DNA from 2 places in the Pseudomonas sp. HS6-2 genome. Region 2 is predicted to be linked to the other one. Evidence: predicted binding sites of a transcription regulator. Region 2 holds the regulator's gene; the other holds the start of a gene.
The links. Region 2 encodes sigma-54, which starts transcription at its own class of promoters, with help from an activator protein. Its sites were predicted from a motif close to ANTGGCATNNANNTTGCTNT; they were not measured.
Positions count from the first base shown of each region.

Region 1 (7,610 bases), 690 kb from region 2:
CAGAAATGACTGGGGCCGCAAAAGCGGCCCCAGAGGTTTCACGGGTTGACAGGGATCAGTGGTCCTCGCCCTCATCCTCATCCCCGCCATCCACATTCATACCCAGCTCCTTGATCTTGCGAGTCAGGGTATTGCGCCCCCAGCCCAGCAACACCGCGGCATCACGCCGGCGCCCGGCAGTGTGCTTGAGCGCCGTCTCGATCATGATCCGCTCGAAGCTGGGTACCGCACTGTCGAGCAGATTCGATTGCCCACGTGCCAGAGCCTGGTCTGCCCACTGGCGCAGCGCCTGCTCCCAGTTGGTCACCGGTGCAGCGTCCTGCGGCAGGTTCAGCAGCTCCGGCGGCAGGTCGCCGATCAGCACCTCGCGGCTGGAGGCCATCACCGTGATCCAGCGGCAGGTGTTCTCCAGCTGGCGCACGTTGCCTGGCCACGGCAGGTTGCGGATGAACTCTTCGGTTTCCGGCTTGAGCAGCTTCGGCTCGACGGCCAGCTCCTGGGCGGCACGGCCGAGGAAGTGCCGGGCCAGCGCCGGGATGTCCTCGCGGCGATCAGCCAGGCGTGGAATATGAATGCGGATTACGTTGAGGCGGTGGAACAAGTCTTCACGGAACTTGCCGGCCGTCACCAGCGACTCCAGGTTCTGGTGGGTCGCCGCGATGATGCGCACATCGACCTTCACCGGCACGTGGCCGCCAACGCGATAGAACTCGCCATCGGCCAGCACCCGCAGCAGTCGGGTCTGGGTATCGGCAGGCATGTCGCCGATCTCGTCGAGGAACAAGGTACCGCCGTCGGCCTGCTCGAAGCGGCCGCGGCGCAGGTTGGCCGCGCCGGTGAAGGCGCCTTTTTCGTGGCCGAACAGCTCGGACTCCATCAGGTCCTTGGGGATGGCGGCCATGTTCAGGGCAATGAACGGCGAGGCGGCACGCGGGCTGTGGCGGTGCAGTGCGTGCGCCACCAGCTCTTTACCGGTACCGGACTCACCGTTGATCAGGACGGTGATGTTGGAATGGCTCAGGCGGCCGATGGCGCGGAACACCTCCTGCATCGCTGGCGCTTCGCCGATGATTTCCGGAGTGCGGGCCAAGGCCTGCGGCACATCGAGGCCTTGCTGTTCCTGGGCGTGCTGATTGGCGCGCTTGACCAGCGACACCGCTTCATCGACGTCGAACGGCTTGGGCAGGTACTCGAAGGCGCCACCCTGGTAGGACGCCACGGCGCTGTCCAGGTCGGAATGGGCGGTCATGATGATGACCGGCAGGCGCGGATGCTGCTCGCGGATCTGCGCCAGCAGGTCCAGCCCGCTGGCACCGGGCATGCGAATGTCGGAAATGATCACATCCGGCTGCTGGCGGGCCAGGCGGCCCATGACGCCATCGGCGCTGTCGAAGCTCTGGGTGGTCATGCCTTCCTGTTGCAGGGCTTTTTCCAGGACCCAGCGGATGGAGCGATCATCATCGACGATCCATACGGTTTCACTTCGGCTCATGAGGCGGTAGCTCCTTGTTCCAGGGGCAGGAAGATCGAGAAGGCGGTGTGCCCTGCGTGGCTTTCACACTCGATCAGGCCCTGGTGCTGGCTGATGATGTTCTGGGTAATGGCCAGGCCGAGCCCGGTACCGTCCGGGCGCCCACTGACCATGGGATAGAAAAGCGTGTCCTGCAGTTCCGCAGGGATACCTGGGCCGTTGTCGATGATTTCGATACGCGCCGCCAGGCGATGGCGCACGTGGCCGATAGTGAACTGGCGCACGGCGCGGCTGCGCAGGGTAATGCGGCCCAGGCGCAGCTCGTTCTGCGAACTGATCGCCTGCATCGCGTTGCGCACGATGTTCAGCACGGCCTGGATCATCTGCTCGCGATCGATCAACACGTCCGGCAAGCTCGGGTCGTAGTCGCGCACCAAAGTGATGCAGCCCTGGCTTTCGGCCTCAACCAGGCTGCAGACCCGCTCCAGTACTTCATGGATATTGGTCATGGCCAGCGACGGCAGCTTGTTCGAGCCGAGCATACGATCAACCAGATTGCGCAGGCGGTCGGCCTCTTCGATGATCACGTTGGTGTAGTCACGCAGCCCCTCCTCTGGCAGTTCGCGGGCCAGCAGCTGTGCGGCGCCACGGATGCCGCCGAGCGGGTTCTTGATCTCGTGGGCCAGGCCGCGCACCAGCATCTTGGTGGTTTCCTGCTTGCTCAGCTGGGCCTCTTCCTTGGTGATGCGCAGCAGGCGATCACGCGGGTGCACTTCCAGCAGTAGCAAGGTGTTGCCCTGATGCAGGATGGGTGTCACGGCATAGTCGACGGTGATGGCCTGCCCGGTCAGCGAGGTCAGTTGCGCTTCCCGCTTGGTGAACGGGTGCGCCTGTTCCACGGCCTGGCGCAGCGAGTTGAGCGCCTCGGTCGATTCGGTGAACAGCTCGCTGATGAACTGCCCATGACTGCGCTGGCCGCTGACGGCCAGGAGCATTTCCGCGGCCGGGTTCATGTATTCCAGGCGCAGCTCGGCATTGAGCAGGAGCGTCGCGGTGGTCAGGTTGTCCAGAAGCAGACGGTGCTGTGCATCGCTGATGGTCATAAGGCGTCGTTGACCTCTTTTGGCGCTTGTCAGGCAGGGCACGGCCATGGCCGGGCAGGCGGCGGATCCGCAGATGCCAGTCTCTGCACAGGAAAATGCAAGAAACAAACCAAGGCTCCGAAAAGAAGCGGAATAGCCGGATAAAGACCTGGAGTTGCGCTTATTCGGACCAGATTGCCCTGATTTATCGTTTCAAGTGACCCGTTTTGGGTTGCAGATCGAAGCGCTTGCTACGTCCATGCACCAATATAGAGCATTGCTGAGGTCAGCGTTCTACGCACAGGTGTGCGGTTGCGCGGACCAGGGCCATGTGCCGGAGCGGGTCGCTGGCATGCCCGGCCAGGGCGTCGGTCAATTGGCGAGGGCAGTCGTGAAACGGCTTGCGGTCCAGGTTGCCCAGTTCGAACAGCAATGTTGCCTGGAGCATGTCCAGGCGCGGACGTAGTTCGTCGGCGAGGTCCCGAGCTTGCTGAGGGGGCCGCTTCCCCAGTGCCGTCCAGCGGTCGATCAGTCCGTACTGGACCATCTTGTTGGCTTCGATCTGGTCGGCAAAAAAGGCCGCTGCCCGTTCGGGAGGCAGGCCGTAGTCATGCGCTGCAGCTTGAACCTGCTGCAGAACCTCTTGCTCTCGCATGGGTGCCTCGACTGGCACGCTATTGTCCCATTTATGCACGGCCACGGCGTAGGCAAGGTCCAGCCGCTGTCCGATTGCTGCGAGCAACGGCTTGAGTTCAGGTTGTGAAGGGGAACTGCAACCGAAAAGCGTAATGACGAAGCAAAGCACGAACGGCAGGGGGCGCATGGCAATCTCCTTATTGTCGGAGATTTGATTGTGCGCAGTCAGGTAAGCCTTGCTTGTAGGAAGTATCTGAAAGCGATGGGCGTAAAACAAAAAACGGCCTTCAGAAGAAGGCCGTTTTCGATGATTCAGATTGGCGCCAGGCGCCAATCAGATCAGCAGCTGTAGTACAGCTCGTATTCCAGCGGATGCACGAAGGTGCGGACCTTGATTTCTTCTTCGCTCTTCAGCTCGATGAAGGCATCGATGAAGTCGTCGGAGAACACGCCGCCCTTGGTCAGGAACGCACGGCCTTTATCCAGCTCTTCCAGAGCCTCTTTCAGGCTGCCGCAGACTTGCGGGATGTCCTTGGCTTCTTCTGGCGGCAGGTCGTACAGGTTCTTGTCGGCAGCATCGCCTGGGTGGATCTTGTTCTGGATGCCGTCCAGGCCAGCCATCAGCAGGGCCGCGAAGGCCAGGTACGGGTTGGCCGATGGGTCCGGGAAGCGTGCTTCGATACGGCGTGCTTTCGGGCTGCCGACGTAAGGAATACGGATCGAGGCGGAACGGTTGCGAGCCGAGTAGGCCAGCATTACCGGTGCTTCGAAGCCTGGGACCAGACGCTTGTACGAGTTGGTCGACGGGTTGGTGAAGCCGTTCAGGGCCTTACCGTGCTTGATGATGCCGCCGATGAAGTACAGGGCGGTGTCGGACAGGCCGGCATAGCCTTCGCCCGAGAAGGTGTTCTTGCCGTCTTTCCAGATCGACATGTGCACGTGCATGCCCGAGCCGTTGTCGCCGTACAGTGGCTTCGGCATGAAGGTGGCGGTACGGCCGTAAGCGTCGGCAACGTTGTGCACGACGTATTTCAGGGCCTGTACTTCGTCAGCTTTCTTCACCAGGGTGTTGAACTTGACGCCGATTTCGTTCTGGCCGGCAGTCGCCACTTCGTGGTGGTGAACTTCAACGGTCTGGCCCATTTCTTCCAGAGCGTTGCACATGGCGGTACGGATTTCGTGGTCGTGGTCGAACGGCGGAACCGGGAAGTAGCCGCCTTTCACGCCTGGACGGTGGCCTTTGTTGCCGCCTTCCACGTCCGCGTCGGACATCCACGAGCCTTGCTCGGAGAAGATCTTGAACATCGAGCCGGAGATGTCCGACTTGAACTTCACTTCGTCGAAGATGAAGAACTCTGGCTCTGGGCCAGCGAAGACGGTGTCACCGATGCCGGTGCTCTTCAGGTACTCTTCGGCGCGCTTGGCGATCGCACGTGGGTCGCGATCGTAGCCTTGCATGCTCGACGGGTCGACGATGTCGCAGGTGATGATCAGGGTCGGTTCTTCGGTGAACGGGTCCAGAACGGCGGTCTCGTCAACCGGCATCAGGATCATGTCGGAAGCTTCGATGCCTTTCCAGCCAGCGATGGAGGAGCCGTCGAACATCTTGCCGACTTCGAAGAAGTCTTCGTCCAGGCCATCACGCGCCGGCATGGTCACGTGATGCTGCACGCCCTTGGTGTCCGTGAAACGCAGATCAATCCACTTGACGTCATGATCTTTGATGAGTTGAACCGACTTCGACATGTTGTCCTCCGGAGGGTCTAGAGCGCGGTGGGCCGCTGCTCTGGAAAAAGGGTGTTGCCGGGCGCGGATAGTCGGCCAAGCGTACCTGCCTCACAAGGGAGCAAATTGCATGCCAGTGCCCGAAAATGGCGAGGGCGAGATAAAAAGAGGCGTTTGTGGGCATTTGCTGGGGTGGTAGCGGGAAAAAGCGCACCCTTAGGAGGCATCATTCAAGTGCTGGGCACCAAGTTGGTGCAAGTCATCAAGACTGTGCTTTCTTCGAGGGCCTCTTCGCGGCTAAACATGCTCCCACAAGGGCCACGCCAGGCTTGAGGCTTGCGCGGGCCCTGTGGGAGCGGGTTCACCCGGGAAAGGGTCGGAGCAGGCGGCACAAAAACCGGCTTCTGCATTTATCTCAAAGCTTCTGATCAAAAGTTGGTCAAATCCTGAGCAATTTCCGCTATAATTCGCGCCCCTCATTTTCGGCAGGCCCTGCGCGCGCTGTTAACCCAATGAAACTTATCGTCAAAGTCTTCCCAGAAATCACCATCAAGAGCCGGCCGGTGCGCAAGCGCTTCATCCGTCAGCTCGGCAAGAACATCCGCAACGTGCTCAAGGATCTCGATCCTGAGCTCGCGGTCGATGGTGTCTGGGACAATCTCGAGGTGGTCACCCGCGTCGAGGACGAGAAGCTCCAGCGCGAAATGATCGAGCGCCTCACCTGCACCCCGGGCATCACCCACTTCCTGCAGGTCGATGAGTACCCACTGGGTGACTTCGACGACATCGTCGCCAAGTGCAAGCACCACTTCGGTCACCTGCTGGCCGGCAAGCGCTTCTCGGTGCGCTGCAAGCGCGGCGGCCATCACGACTTCACCTCGATGGACGTCGACCGCTACGTCGGCAGCCAGCTGCGCCAGCAGTGCGGCGCCGCCGGCATCGACCTGAAGACGCCTGAAGTCGTGGTGCGCATGGAGATCCGTGATCAGCGCCTGTACGTGATCCACAACCAGCACAACGGCATTGGCGGCTACCCGCTGGGTGCCCTGGAGCAGACCCTGGTGCTGATGTCCGGTGGTTTCGACTCCACCGTGGCGGCTTACCAGATGATGCGCCGCGGCCTGATGACCCACTTCTGCTTCTTCAACCTCGGCGGCCGTGCCCACGAGCTGGGCGTGATGGAAGTGGCCCACTACCTGTGGAAAAAGTACGGCAGCAGCCAGCGCGTACTGTTCATCAGTGTGCCGTTCGAAGAAGTGGTTGGCGAGATCCTCAACAAAGTCGACAACAGCTACATGGGCGTGACCCTCAAGCGCATGATGCTGCGCGGTGCCGCGCACATGGCCGACCGCCTGCAGATCGACGCGTTGGTTACCGGCGAGGCGATCTCCCAGGTCTCCAGCCAGACCCTGCCTAACCTGTCGATCATCGACTCGGCCACCGACAAGCTGGTACTGCGCCCGTTGCTGGCCAGCCACAAGCAGGACATCATCGACCAGGCCACCGAAATCGGCACCGCCGACTTCGCCAAGCACATGCCGGAATACTGCGGAGTGATCTCGGTGAACCCGACCACCCATGCCAAGCGTCACCGCATGGAGCACGAAGAAAAGCAGTTCGACATGGCCGTGCTGGAGCGCGCCCTGGAGCGCGCCAAGTTCATCTCCATCGACCACGTGATCGACGAGCTGGGCAAGGACATCGAAGTCGAGGAAGTAGCCGAGGCGCTGCCAGGCCAGATCGTCATCGACATTCGTCACCCCGATGCCCAGGAAGACGAACCACTGGCCCTGGAAGGTATCGAAGTCCAGGCCATGCCGTTCTATGCGATCAACAGCAAGTTCAAGCACCTGGACCCTACGCGCCAGTACTTGCTGTATTGCGACAAAGGTGTGATGAGCCGTTTGCACGCACACCACCTGCTCAGTGAGGGACATGCCAATGTGCGTGTTTATCGTCCGGCATAAGACGCCAGGGCTGTATGGCGGCAGCATCCGCCATCGCCCTCCCGACCATCGGGCCCGCTGAGCCTAAAAGCGTACATATTCGCCACCTACACTAGGTGGCAACCGAATCCTCTGATCGAGATACAGTTGTGATCGAAAATCTGCGTAACATCGCCATCATCGCCCACGTTGACCATGGTAAAACCACCCTGGTCGACAAACTCCTGCGTCAGTCCGGCACTCTGGAGCGTAACGAGCTCAACGACGAGCGCGTCATGGACTCCAACGACCAGGAAAAAGAGCGCGGTATTACCATTCTGGCGAAAAACACCGCCATTAACTGGAACGGCTACCACATCAACATCGTCGACACCCCCGGCCACGCCGACTTCGGTGGCGAGGTTGAGCGTGTAATGTCGATGGTCGACTCCGTGCTGCTGCTGGTCGACGCCCAGGACGGCCCGATGCCGCAAACCCGCTTCGTGACCAAGAAGGCTTTCGAAGCCGGCCTGAAGCCGATCGTCGTGATCAACAAAGTCGACCGTCCGGGCGCGCGTCCTGACTGGGTTCTGGACCAGATCTTCGACCTGTTCGACAACCTCGGTGCCACCGACGAACAGCTGGACTTCAAAGTCGTCTACGCCTCGGCCCTGAACGGCATTGCCGGTCTGGACCACACCGCCATGGGCGAAGACATGACCGCCCTGTACCAGTCGATCGTCGACAACGTACCGGCGCCGGACGTTGACC
Region 1 covers NZ_CM143906.1:403,744-411,353, forward strand. The annotation lists gene ntrC (nitrogen regulation protein NR(I)) at 56-1,492, opposite strand; gene glnL (nitrogen regulation protein NR(II)) at 1,489-2,574, opposite strand; gene ACOKS3_RS01875 (chorismate mutase) at 2,840-3,376, opposite strand; gene glnA (type I glutamate--ammonia ligase) at 3,529-4,935, opposite strand; gene thiI (tRNA uracil 4-sulfurtransferase ThiI) at 5,427-6,881, shown strand; gene typA (translational GTPase TypA) at 7,010-7,610, shown strand, end outside.
Region 1: the regulator sigma-54 is predicted to act here: its motif matches at 5,033-5,052, upstream of glnA (type I glutamate--ammonia ligase).

Region 2 (7,610 bases):
TTGGCAGGCGCGGGAATGCCACGGTTCAAGGCGTTCCTGATCGGTGCCGCCTCTGGCCTGGTCGAGCCACTGGCTGCGGTGATCTGTGCCTGGCTGGTGAACATGGCAGAGTTGCTGCTGCCGGTGGGCCTGGCCTGCGCGGCCGGGGCGATGCTGCTGGTGGTGACCCAGGAAATCATTCCCGAGTCGCGCAGCAACGGGAATCACCGCTTGGCCAGCCTGGGGCTGTGCATCGGCTTTTGCTTGATGATGGTGATGGATACGGCAATGTCTTGAATGAAGACGAACGGGGTACCTTGGGTGGGTTCAGGCGAAGATAACTTCCACCCGACCTTCACGCCGGGAGCGAGGAGCGGCTTTCACCACGATTTGTACATCGCGGCCGAGCCGTGCCAGGCAATCAATCATCTTGGTTTCACTGATACCGCGAAATTTGCCGCGCATCATGTCGGAAACCTTAGGTTGCGGAAGGCCAAGGACTGCCGATGCTTGCACCTGGGTCATATGACGGGCCTTGATGATGCTGCAAATCTTGCTGGCGAGATGCGCCTTTACCAGCATCTCGCTGGCATTTTCACTGCCAAGGTCGCTATAGACGCTGCCGCTGCTTTCTTCGATCTCAATCATGTTTCTCTCCTCGAGAATGAGCTTCAGGTGCGACCTCAATCTATACCTATATAGGTATAAAGGCAATCGCGCAAGACTTCACCCTGACAATTGGCAGGGGATGTTACAGGTCAGGGATTACTCGCCTTCGTCGAAGTAGTTGTTGATCAACGCCACCAGCGCTTCCAGGGCGTCGGTGTCCTGCTCGCCCTCGGTCAGCAGGTGCACCTGGGTGCCCTTGCCCGCCGCCAGCATCATCACCGCCATGATGCTTTTGCCGTCCACCATCTTGTCGGGTGCGCGGCCGACGCGGACCTGGCAGGGGTATTTGCCGGCCACGCCGACGAACTTGGCTGCCGCCCGGGCATGCAGGCCCAGCTTGTTGATGATGGTGATTTCGCGGGCGGGCATCGTGCGGTGGATCCTGTGGGCTAGAGGTCGCGGTGGCGAACCTGGACGTTTTTCAGGGATTGCTGCAACAGCTGGCCGAGGCGTTCGGTAATGTAGACCGAGCGGTGGTGGCCGCCTGTGCAGCCTATGGCGATGGTGACATAGGCGCGGTTGCTGGCAGCAAAGCGTGGCAGCCATTTGAGCAGGTAGCTGGAAATGTCGTTGAACATTTCTTCGACGTCCGGCTGTGCGGCGAGGTAGTCGATGACTGGCTGCTCCAGGCCGGAATGTTCGCGCAGCTCCGGTTTCCAGTACGGGTTGGGCAGGCAGCGTACGTCGAACACCAGGTCGGCATCGACCGGCATCCCGCGCTTGAAGCCGAACGACTCGACCAGGAATGCGGTGCCGGGCTCAGGCTGATTGAGCAAGCGCAGCTTGATCGAATCGCGCAGCTGGTAGAGGTTGAGGCTGGTGGTGTCGATTTTCAGGTCGGCAAGGTCGGCAATTGGCCCCAGCAGTTCGCTTTCAACCCGGATCGCTTCTGCCAGCGAGCGGTCGGCATTGGTCAGCGGGTGGCGACGGCGGGTTTCCGAGAAGCGCTTGAGCAGCGTGTCCTCGTCGGCATCAAGATAAAGCACGTCACACTGGATGTGGCGTGCACGGGCCTCCTCGAGCAGTTCGGGAAAGCGTGATAGGTGGCTCGGCAAGTTGCGTGCATCAATACTGACCGCCACCCTTGGCTGCAAAAGCTCGGTGTTCATCAGCGCGTTCTCTGCCAGCTGTGGCAGCAGCCCCGCTGGCAGATTGTCAATGACGTAGAAACCGTTGTCTTCCAGTACATCGAGGGCGGTGCTCTTGCCGGAGCCGGACCGGCCGCTGACGATGATCAGGCGCATGTTCAGTGCTCGTTCTGGGCGTCCAGGACAACCTGGTACAGGGCTTCACTGCTACCGGCGGCACGCAGGCTATCGCGGACCTCCTTGCGATCAAGCATGCTGGCGATCTGGCGCAGCAGTTCAAGATGGGCATCGGTGGCCGCCTCTGGCACCAGCAGGACGAACAGCAGATCCACCGGGGCGCCATCGATGGCGTCGTAGTCGATCGGCGCGTCCAGGTGCAACAGCGCACTTACCGGGGCAGAGCAGCCTTCAAGTCGGCAGTGGGGAATGGCAATGCCATTGCCAAAGCCGGTCGAGCCCAGTTTTTCGCGAGCGATGAGCTTTTCGAAGACGTCTTGCATCGCAAGCCCGGGTACTTGCTCGGCAATCAGGTTAGCGACCTTTTCCAGGGCGCGCTTCTTGCTGCCGCCCGGCACGTTCACCAGGGAACGGCCGGGGGTCAGGATGGTTTCAAGTCGGATCATGGATGAGAGGGATCAGCGGGCGGCTGCACCTTGCAGCAGGCTTTGCTGTTTTTCCTTGTGTTTTTTCAGTTGGCGGTCGAGCTTGTCGGCCAAGGCGTCGATCGCTGCATACATGTCTTCGTGTTCCGCGTTGGCAACCACTTCACCGCCTGGAATCTGCAGGGTCGCCTCGACCTTCTGCTGCAGCTTCTCGACTTTCATGATGACCTGCACGTTGGTGATCTTGTCGAAGTGACTTTCCACGCGAGCGAGCTTTTCAAGCACATAATCGCGCAGTGGCTGGGTGACTTCTACATGCTGTCCACTGATATTGACTTGCATACAGCTTCTCCTTTGTTGCCCGTGCATAAAGAGGCAGGTCTTGCACCTGCCCCACAAACGCTGTGGCACATCCAGGGGCTACATCAGTCGCTTGCGCTCGCTCGACGGTGCGATGCCGAGGGACTCGCGGTACTTGGCGACGGTGCGACGGGCTACCTGGATGCCTTGTGCCTCCAGTAAACCAGCGATCTTGCTGTCACTCAATGGCTTTTTCTGATTTTCCGCGGCAACCAGTTTCTTGATGATCGCGCGGATCGCCGTAGACGAGCATTCTCCGCCTTCGGCAGTGCTGACGTGGCTGGAGAAAAAGTATTTCAGTTCGTAGATGCCACGCGGGGTATGCATGTATTTCTGCGTGGTCACCCGCGAAATGGTCGACTCGTGCATGCCCACCGCTTCGGCGATGTCATGCAGGACCAGCGGCTTCATCGCTTCGTCGCCATGGTCGAGGAAGCCGCGTTGATGCTCGACGATCTGCGTGGCGACCTTCATCAGCGTTTCGTTGCGGCTTTGCAGGCTCTTGATGAACCAGCGTGCCTCTTGCAGCTGGTTACGCATGAAGGTGTTGTCGGCGCTGGTATCGGCGCGGCGAACGAAGCCGGCGTACTGCGGGTTGACCCGCAGGCGCGGGATCGCTTCCTGGTTCAGCTCGACCAGCCAGCGGTCGCTGTCCTTGCGCACGATCACGTCGGGCACCACGTATTCCGGTTCGCTCGACTCGATTTGCGAACCTGGGCGCGGGTTGAGACTCTGTACCAGCTCGATCACCTGGCGCAGTTCGTCTTCCTTGAGCTTCATGCGGCGCATCAGCTGGCTGTAGTCGCGGCTGCCGAGCAGGTCGATGAAGTCGGTGACCAGGCGCTTGGCTTCGCTCATCCAGGGCGTGCTGGCTGGCAGTTGGCGCAATTGCAGCAGCAGGCACTCGCCCAGGGAGCGGGCGCCGACACCGGCCGGCTCGAACTGCTGGATGCGGTGCAGCACCGCTTCTACCTCGTCGAGTTCGATGTCCAGCTCCGGGTCGAAGCCTTCGCAGATTTCTTCGAGGGTGTCTTCCAGGTAGCCCTGGCCGTTGATGCTGTCGATCAGGGTGATGGCGATCAGGCGGTCGGTATCGGACATCGGGGCCAGGTTCAGCTGCCACAGCAAGTGGCTCTGCAGGCTTTCGCCGGCCGATGTGCGGGTGGTGAAGTCCCACTCGTCGTCATCGTTGCTCGGCAGGCTGCTGGCGCTGGTCTGGTAAATATCTTCCCAGGCGGTGTCGACTGGAAGCTCGTTGGGGATTCGCTCGCTCCACTCACCGTCTTCCAGGGTTTCGGCACTGGTGGTGCTTTCCTGGAAGCTGTTGTCCTGGACTTCGGCGACCGGCTTGTTTTCGGCGTTGTCCGCCATCGGGTCGCTGTTGTCGAAGTCGTCGCCGTCTTCCTGGCGTTCGAGCATCGGATTGGACTCCAGCGCTTCCTGGATTTCCTGCTGGAGGTCCAAGGTGGAGAGCTGAAGTAGGCGGATGGCCTGTTGCAACTGCGGGGTCATCGTCAGTTGCTGGCCCATTTTTAGGACGAGCGATGGTTTCATGGCTGGGGCTTAATACCTTGTTCGCCGGCGCGCATGCGCCATCCACTACACGAGGGCGCCGGAGCGCCAAATTTAAGCAAGTTTTATGCCTCAAATTGTAGCGTTTGCCTAGAGCACTGTAACAACTTAAGCCCCGACAGGGCGTTAATGCCAGTGCTCCAGGCAGGTCCCGGGGATCAGAGTCGGAACTCGTGGCCCAGGTAGACCTCCTTGACCAGGTCGTTGGCCAGGATGGTTTCGGCGTCGCCTTCGGCGATCAGTCGACCGTCGTTGACGATGTAGGCGGTCTCGCAGATATCCAGGGTTTCACGGACATTGTGGTCGGTGATCAGGACACCGATACCCTTGGCCTTGAGGTGGTGGATGATCTGCTTGATGTCGCCCACGGAGATCGGGTCGACACCGGCAAACGGTTCATCCAGCAAGATGAACTTCGGTGCGGTAGCCAGGGCACGGGCAATTTCGACGCGGCGGCGTTCGCCACCGGAAAGGCTCATGCCGAGGTTGTCGCGGATGTGGCTGATGTGGAACTCCTGCAGCAGGCTTTCCAGTTCCTTGCGCCGGCCTTCGCGATCGATGTCCTTGCGGGTTTCGAGAATGGCCATGATGTTGTCGGCCACCGACAGCTTGCGGAAGATCGAGGCTTCTTGCGGCAGGTAGCCGATACCGGCGCGGGCTCGGCCGTGCATGGGCTGGTGACTGACATCGAGGTTGTCGATCAGTACGCGCCCCTGGTCTGCCTGGACCAGCCCCACGATCATGTAGAAGCAGGTGGTCTTGCCGGCGCCGTTGGGGCCGAGCAAGCCGACGATCTGCCCGCTGTCGATCGACAGGCTGACATCACGCACGACTTGCCGCCCCTTGTAGCTCTTGGCCAGGTGCTGGGCTTTGAGGGTTGCCATTTACTCGGCCTTCTTCTTCGGCTGGATCACCATGTCGATGCGCTGACGTGGTTGAGTCACGTTGCCACCACGACCGGCGGTCGCAACCTGGGTCTTGGTGTTGTAGACGATCTTCTCGCCTTCGGTGGTGTTGCCTTCGTTCTCGACCTTGGCGCGGTCGGTAAGGATCACCGTGTCTTTCTGCGCCTGGTACTGGATGGTCACCGCCCAGCCTTTCATCTTGTCGGGCTTGGCCGCGGTCTGCTGCTGCTCGAAGTACGCCAGGTTGCCCACCGAGGTCACCACGTCGATGTCGCCATTGGCGGCACGGGTCATGGTCACGGTATTGCCTTTGATCATCATTGAGCCTTGGGTGATGATCACATCGCCGGTGTAGGTGGCCACGCCCTGCTTGTCGTCCAGGTGCGCGTTGTCGGCCTGGATGCGAATAGGCTGGTCACGGTCGTTCGGCAGGGCGAAGGCGCTCGCGCTTCCCAGTGCTGCTGCGCTCAGGCTGAGCAAAAGGGGGAGGGTTTTAACGAGCCTCATACTGTCCTCTTACGTTAGAGAGCAAGTCGATCTTGCTTTCTTTCAAATACGCTTTCATTCCCTTGCCTGTGGTTGTGCCACCGGCGCCGTCGATTCTAACGGCTTGCTCGGTCTGCGCATATTGCTTCTGCGGGAATACGGTCATGCGCGAGCTGGTAATGATGGTATCGCGCTGTTTTTCGTCGGTGCGGGCAATCCGCACCTGGTCGATCAGTTCGACTTCGCTGCCGTCAGGGTTGACCTCGGCGCGCACGCTCTGCACGTGCCACGGGTACTGAGTGCCGCGGTACATGTGCAGGTCGGGTGTGGTCACCAGTGTGACCTCGCTGGCCTTGAGGTGTTCGACCTTGTCGGCAGTCATTTCATATTGCAGTTTGCCATCGGGCAGGAACTGCACGCTGTGCGCGTTGATCGCGTAATAGTCGATGGCACTTTCGTCAACCTGGGCCACCGGCTTTTCGAGGAAGCTCTCGGGGCTGACATTCCAGTAGCCGACTGCTGCCAGCACCGCGGCGATCACCGCGAGCAACGCAATGTTGCGGGCTTTCTTGCTGAACATGGGCAACCTTACAGGTAGTTGGCGTTGGCAGCGTCCAGGGTGCCCTGGGCCTGCATGATCAGTTCGCAGAACTCGCGTGCAGCACCTTCGCCGCCGCGTGCCTGGGTTACGCCGTGGGCGTGCTGGCGAACGAATGGTGCGGCGTTGGCTACGGCAATTCCCAGGCCGACCCGGCGGATTACCGGCAGGTCGGGGAGGTCGTCGCCCAGGTAGGCGACCTGTTCATAGCTTAGGCCCAGTTCGGCGAGCAGACCGTCCAGCACTACCAATTTGTCTTCACGACCTTGGTAAAGGTGGGGGATGCCGAGGTTTTTCGCCCGGCGTTCTACCACTGGGGTCTTGCGTCCGCTGATGATTGCCGTGGTAACGCCCGAGGCCATGAGCATTTTGATGCCCTGGCCATCAAGGGTGTTGAAGGTCTTGAATTCGCTGCCATCTTCAAGGAAATACAGGCGGCCATCGGTCAGCACGCCATCGACGTCGAAAACGGCGAGCTTGATCGCCTTGCCGCGTTGCATGAGATCTTGGGTCATCGATTCGTTCTCCTTTACATCACGCCGGCGCGCAGCAGGTCATGCATGTTCAGGGCGCCGGTCGGGCGGTCGTCCTTGTCCACGACCACCAGGGCGCTGATTTTGTGGTCTTCCATGATCTTCAGGGCCTCGGCGGCAAGCATTTCGGCACGAGCCGTCTTGCCGTGCACGGTCATCACTTGGTCAATCAGAGTGGTGTGCACGTCGATATTGCGGTCCAGGCTGCGGCGCAGGTCGCCGTCGGTGAAGATCCCGGCCAGCTTGCCATCGGCGCCCACGATCACGGTCATGCCCAAACCTTTGCGGGACATTTCAAGGAGCGCGTCCTTGAGCAGTGTGCCGCGCTGCACCTGGGGCAATTCGTCACCGGCGTGCATGACATTCTCGACTTTCAGCAGCAGGCGGCGGCCCAAGGCACCACCAGGGTGCGAGAAGGCGAAGTCTTCGGCGGTGAAGCCACGGGCTTCGAGCAGGGCGATGGCCAGCGCATCACCCAGTACCAGTGCCGCGGTAGTGGAAGAGGTCGGGGCCAGGTTCAGCGGGCAGGCTTCCTGGGTGACGCTGGCGTCGAGGTTGACCTCGGCGGCCTGGGCCAGGGGCGAGTCCGGGTTGCCGGTCAGGCTGATCAACTGGATCCCCAGGCGCTTGATCAGCGGCAGCAGGGTAATGATCTCGGCGGTGCTGCCGGAGTTGGACAGGGCCAGAATGACGTCATCACGGGTGATCATGCCCATGTCGCCATGGCTGGCTTCAGCCGGATGTACGAAGAACGCTGGCGTGCCGGTACTGGCCAGGGTGGCGGCGATCTTGTTGCCGATATGCCCCGATTTGCCCAT
Region 2 covers NZ_CM143906.1:1,096,355-1,103,964, forward strand. The annotation lists gene ACOKS3_RS05030 (ZIP family metal transporter) at 1-276, shown strand, start outside; gene ACOKS3_RS05035 (helix-turn-helix domain-containing protein) at 307-627, opposite strand; gene ACOKS3_RS05040 (HPr family phosphocarrier protein) at 745-1,017, opposite strand; gene rapZ (RNase adapter RapZ) at 1,038-1,892, opposite strand; gene ptsN (PTS IIA-like nitrogen regulatory protein PtsN) at 1,895-2,359, opposite strand; gene hpf (ribosome hibernation-promoting factor, HPF/YfiA family) at 2,372-2,680, opposite strand; gene ACOKS3_RS05060 (RNA polymerase factor sigma-54) at 2,759-4,252, opposite strand; gene lptB (LPS export ABC transporter ATP-binding protein) at 4,429-5,154, opposite strand; gene lptA (lipopolysaccharide transport periplasmic protein LptA) at 5,155-5,682, opposite strand; gene lptC (LPS export ABC transporter periplasmic protein LptC) at 5,669-6,241, opposite strand; gene ACOKS3_RS05080 (KdsC family phosphatase) at 6,250-6,774, opposite strand; gene ACOKS3_RS05085 (KpsF/GutQ family sugar-phosphate isomerase) at 6,789-7,610, opposite strand, start outside.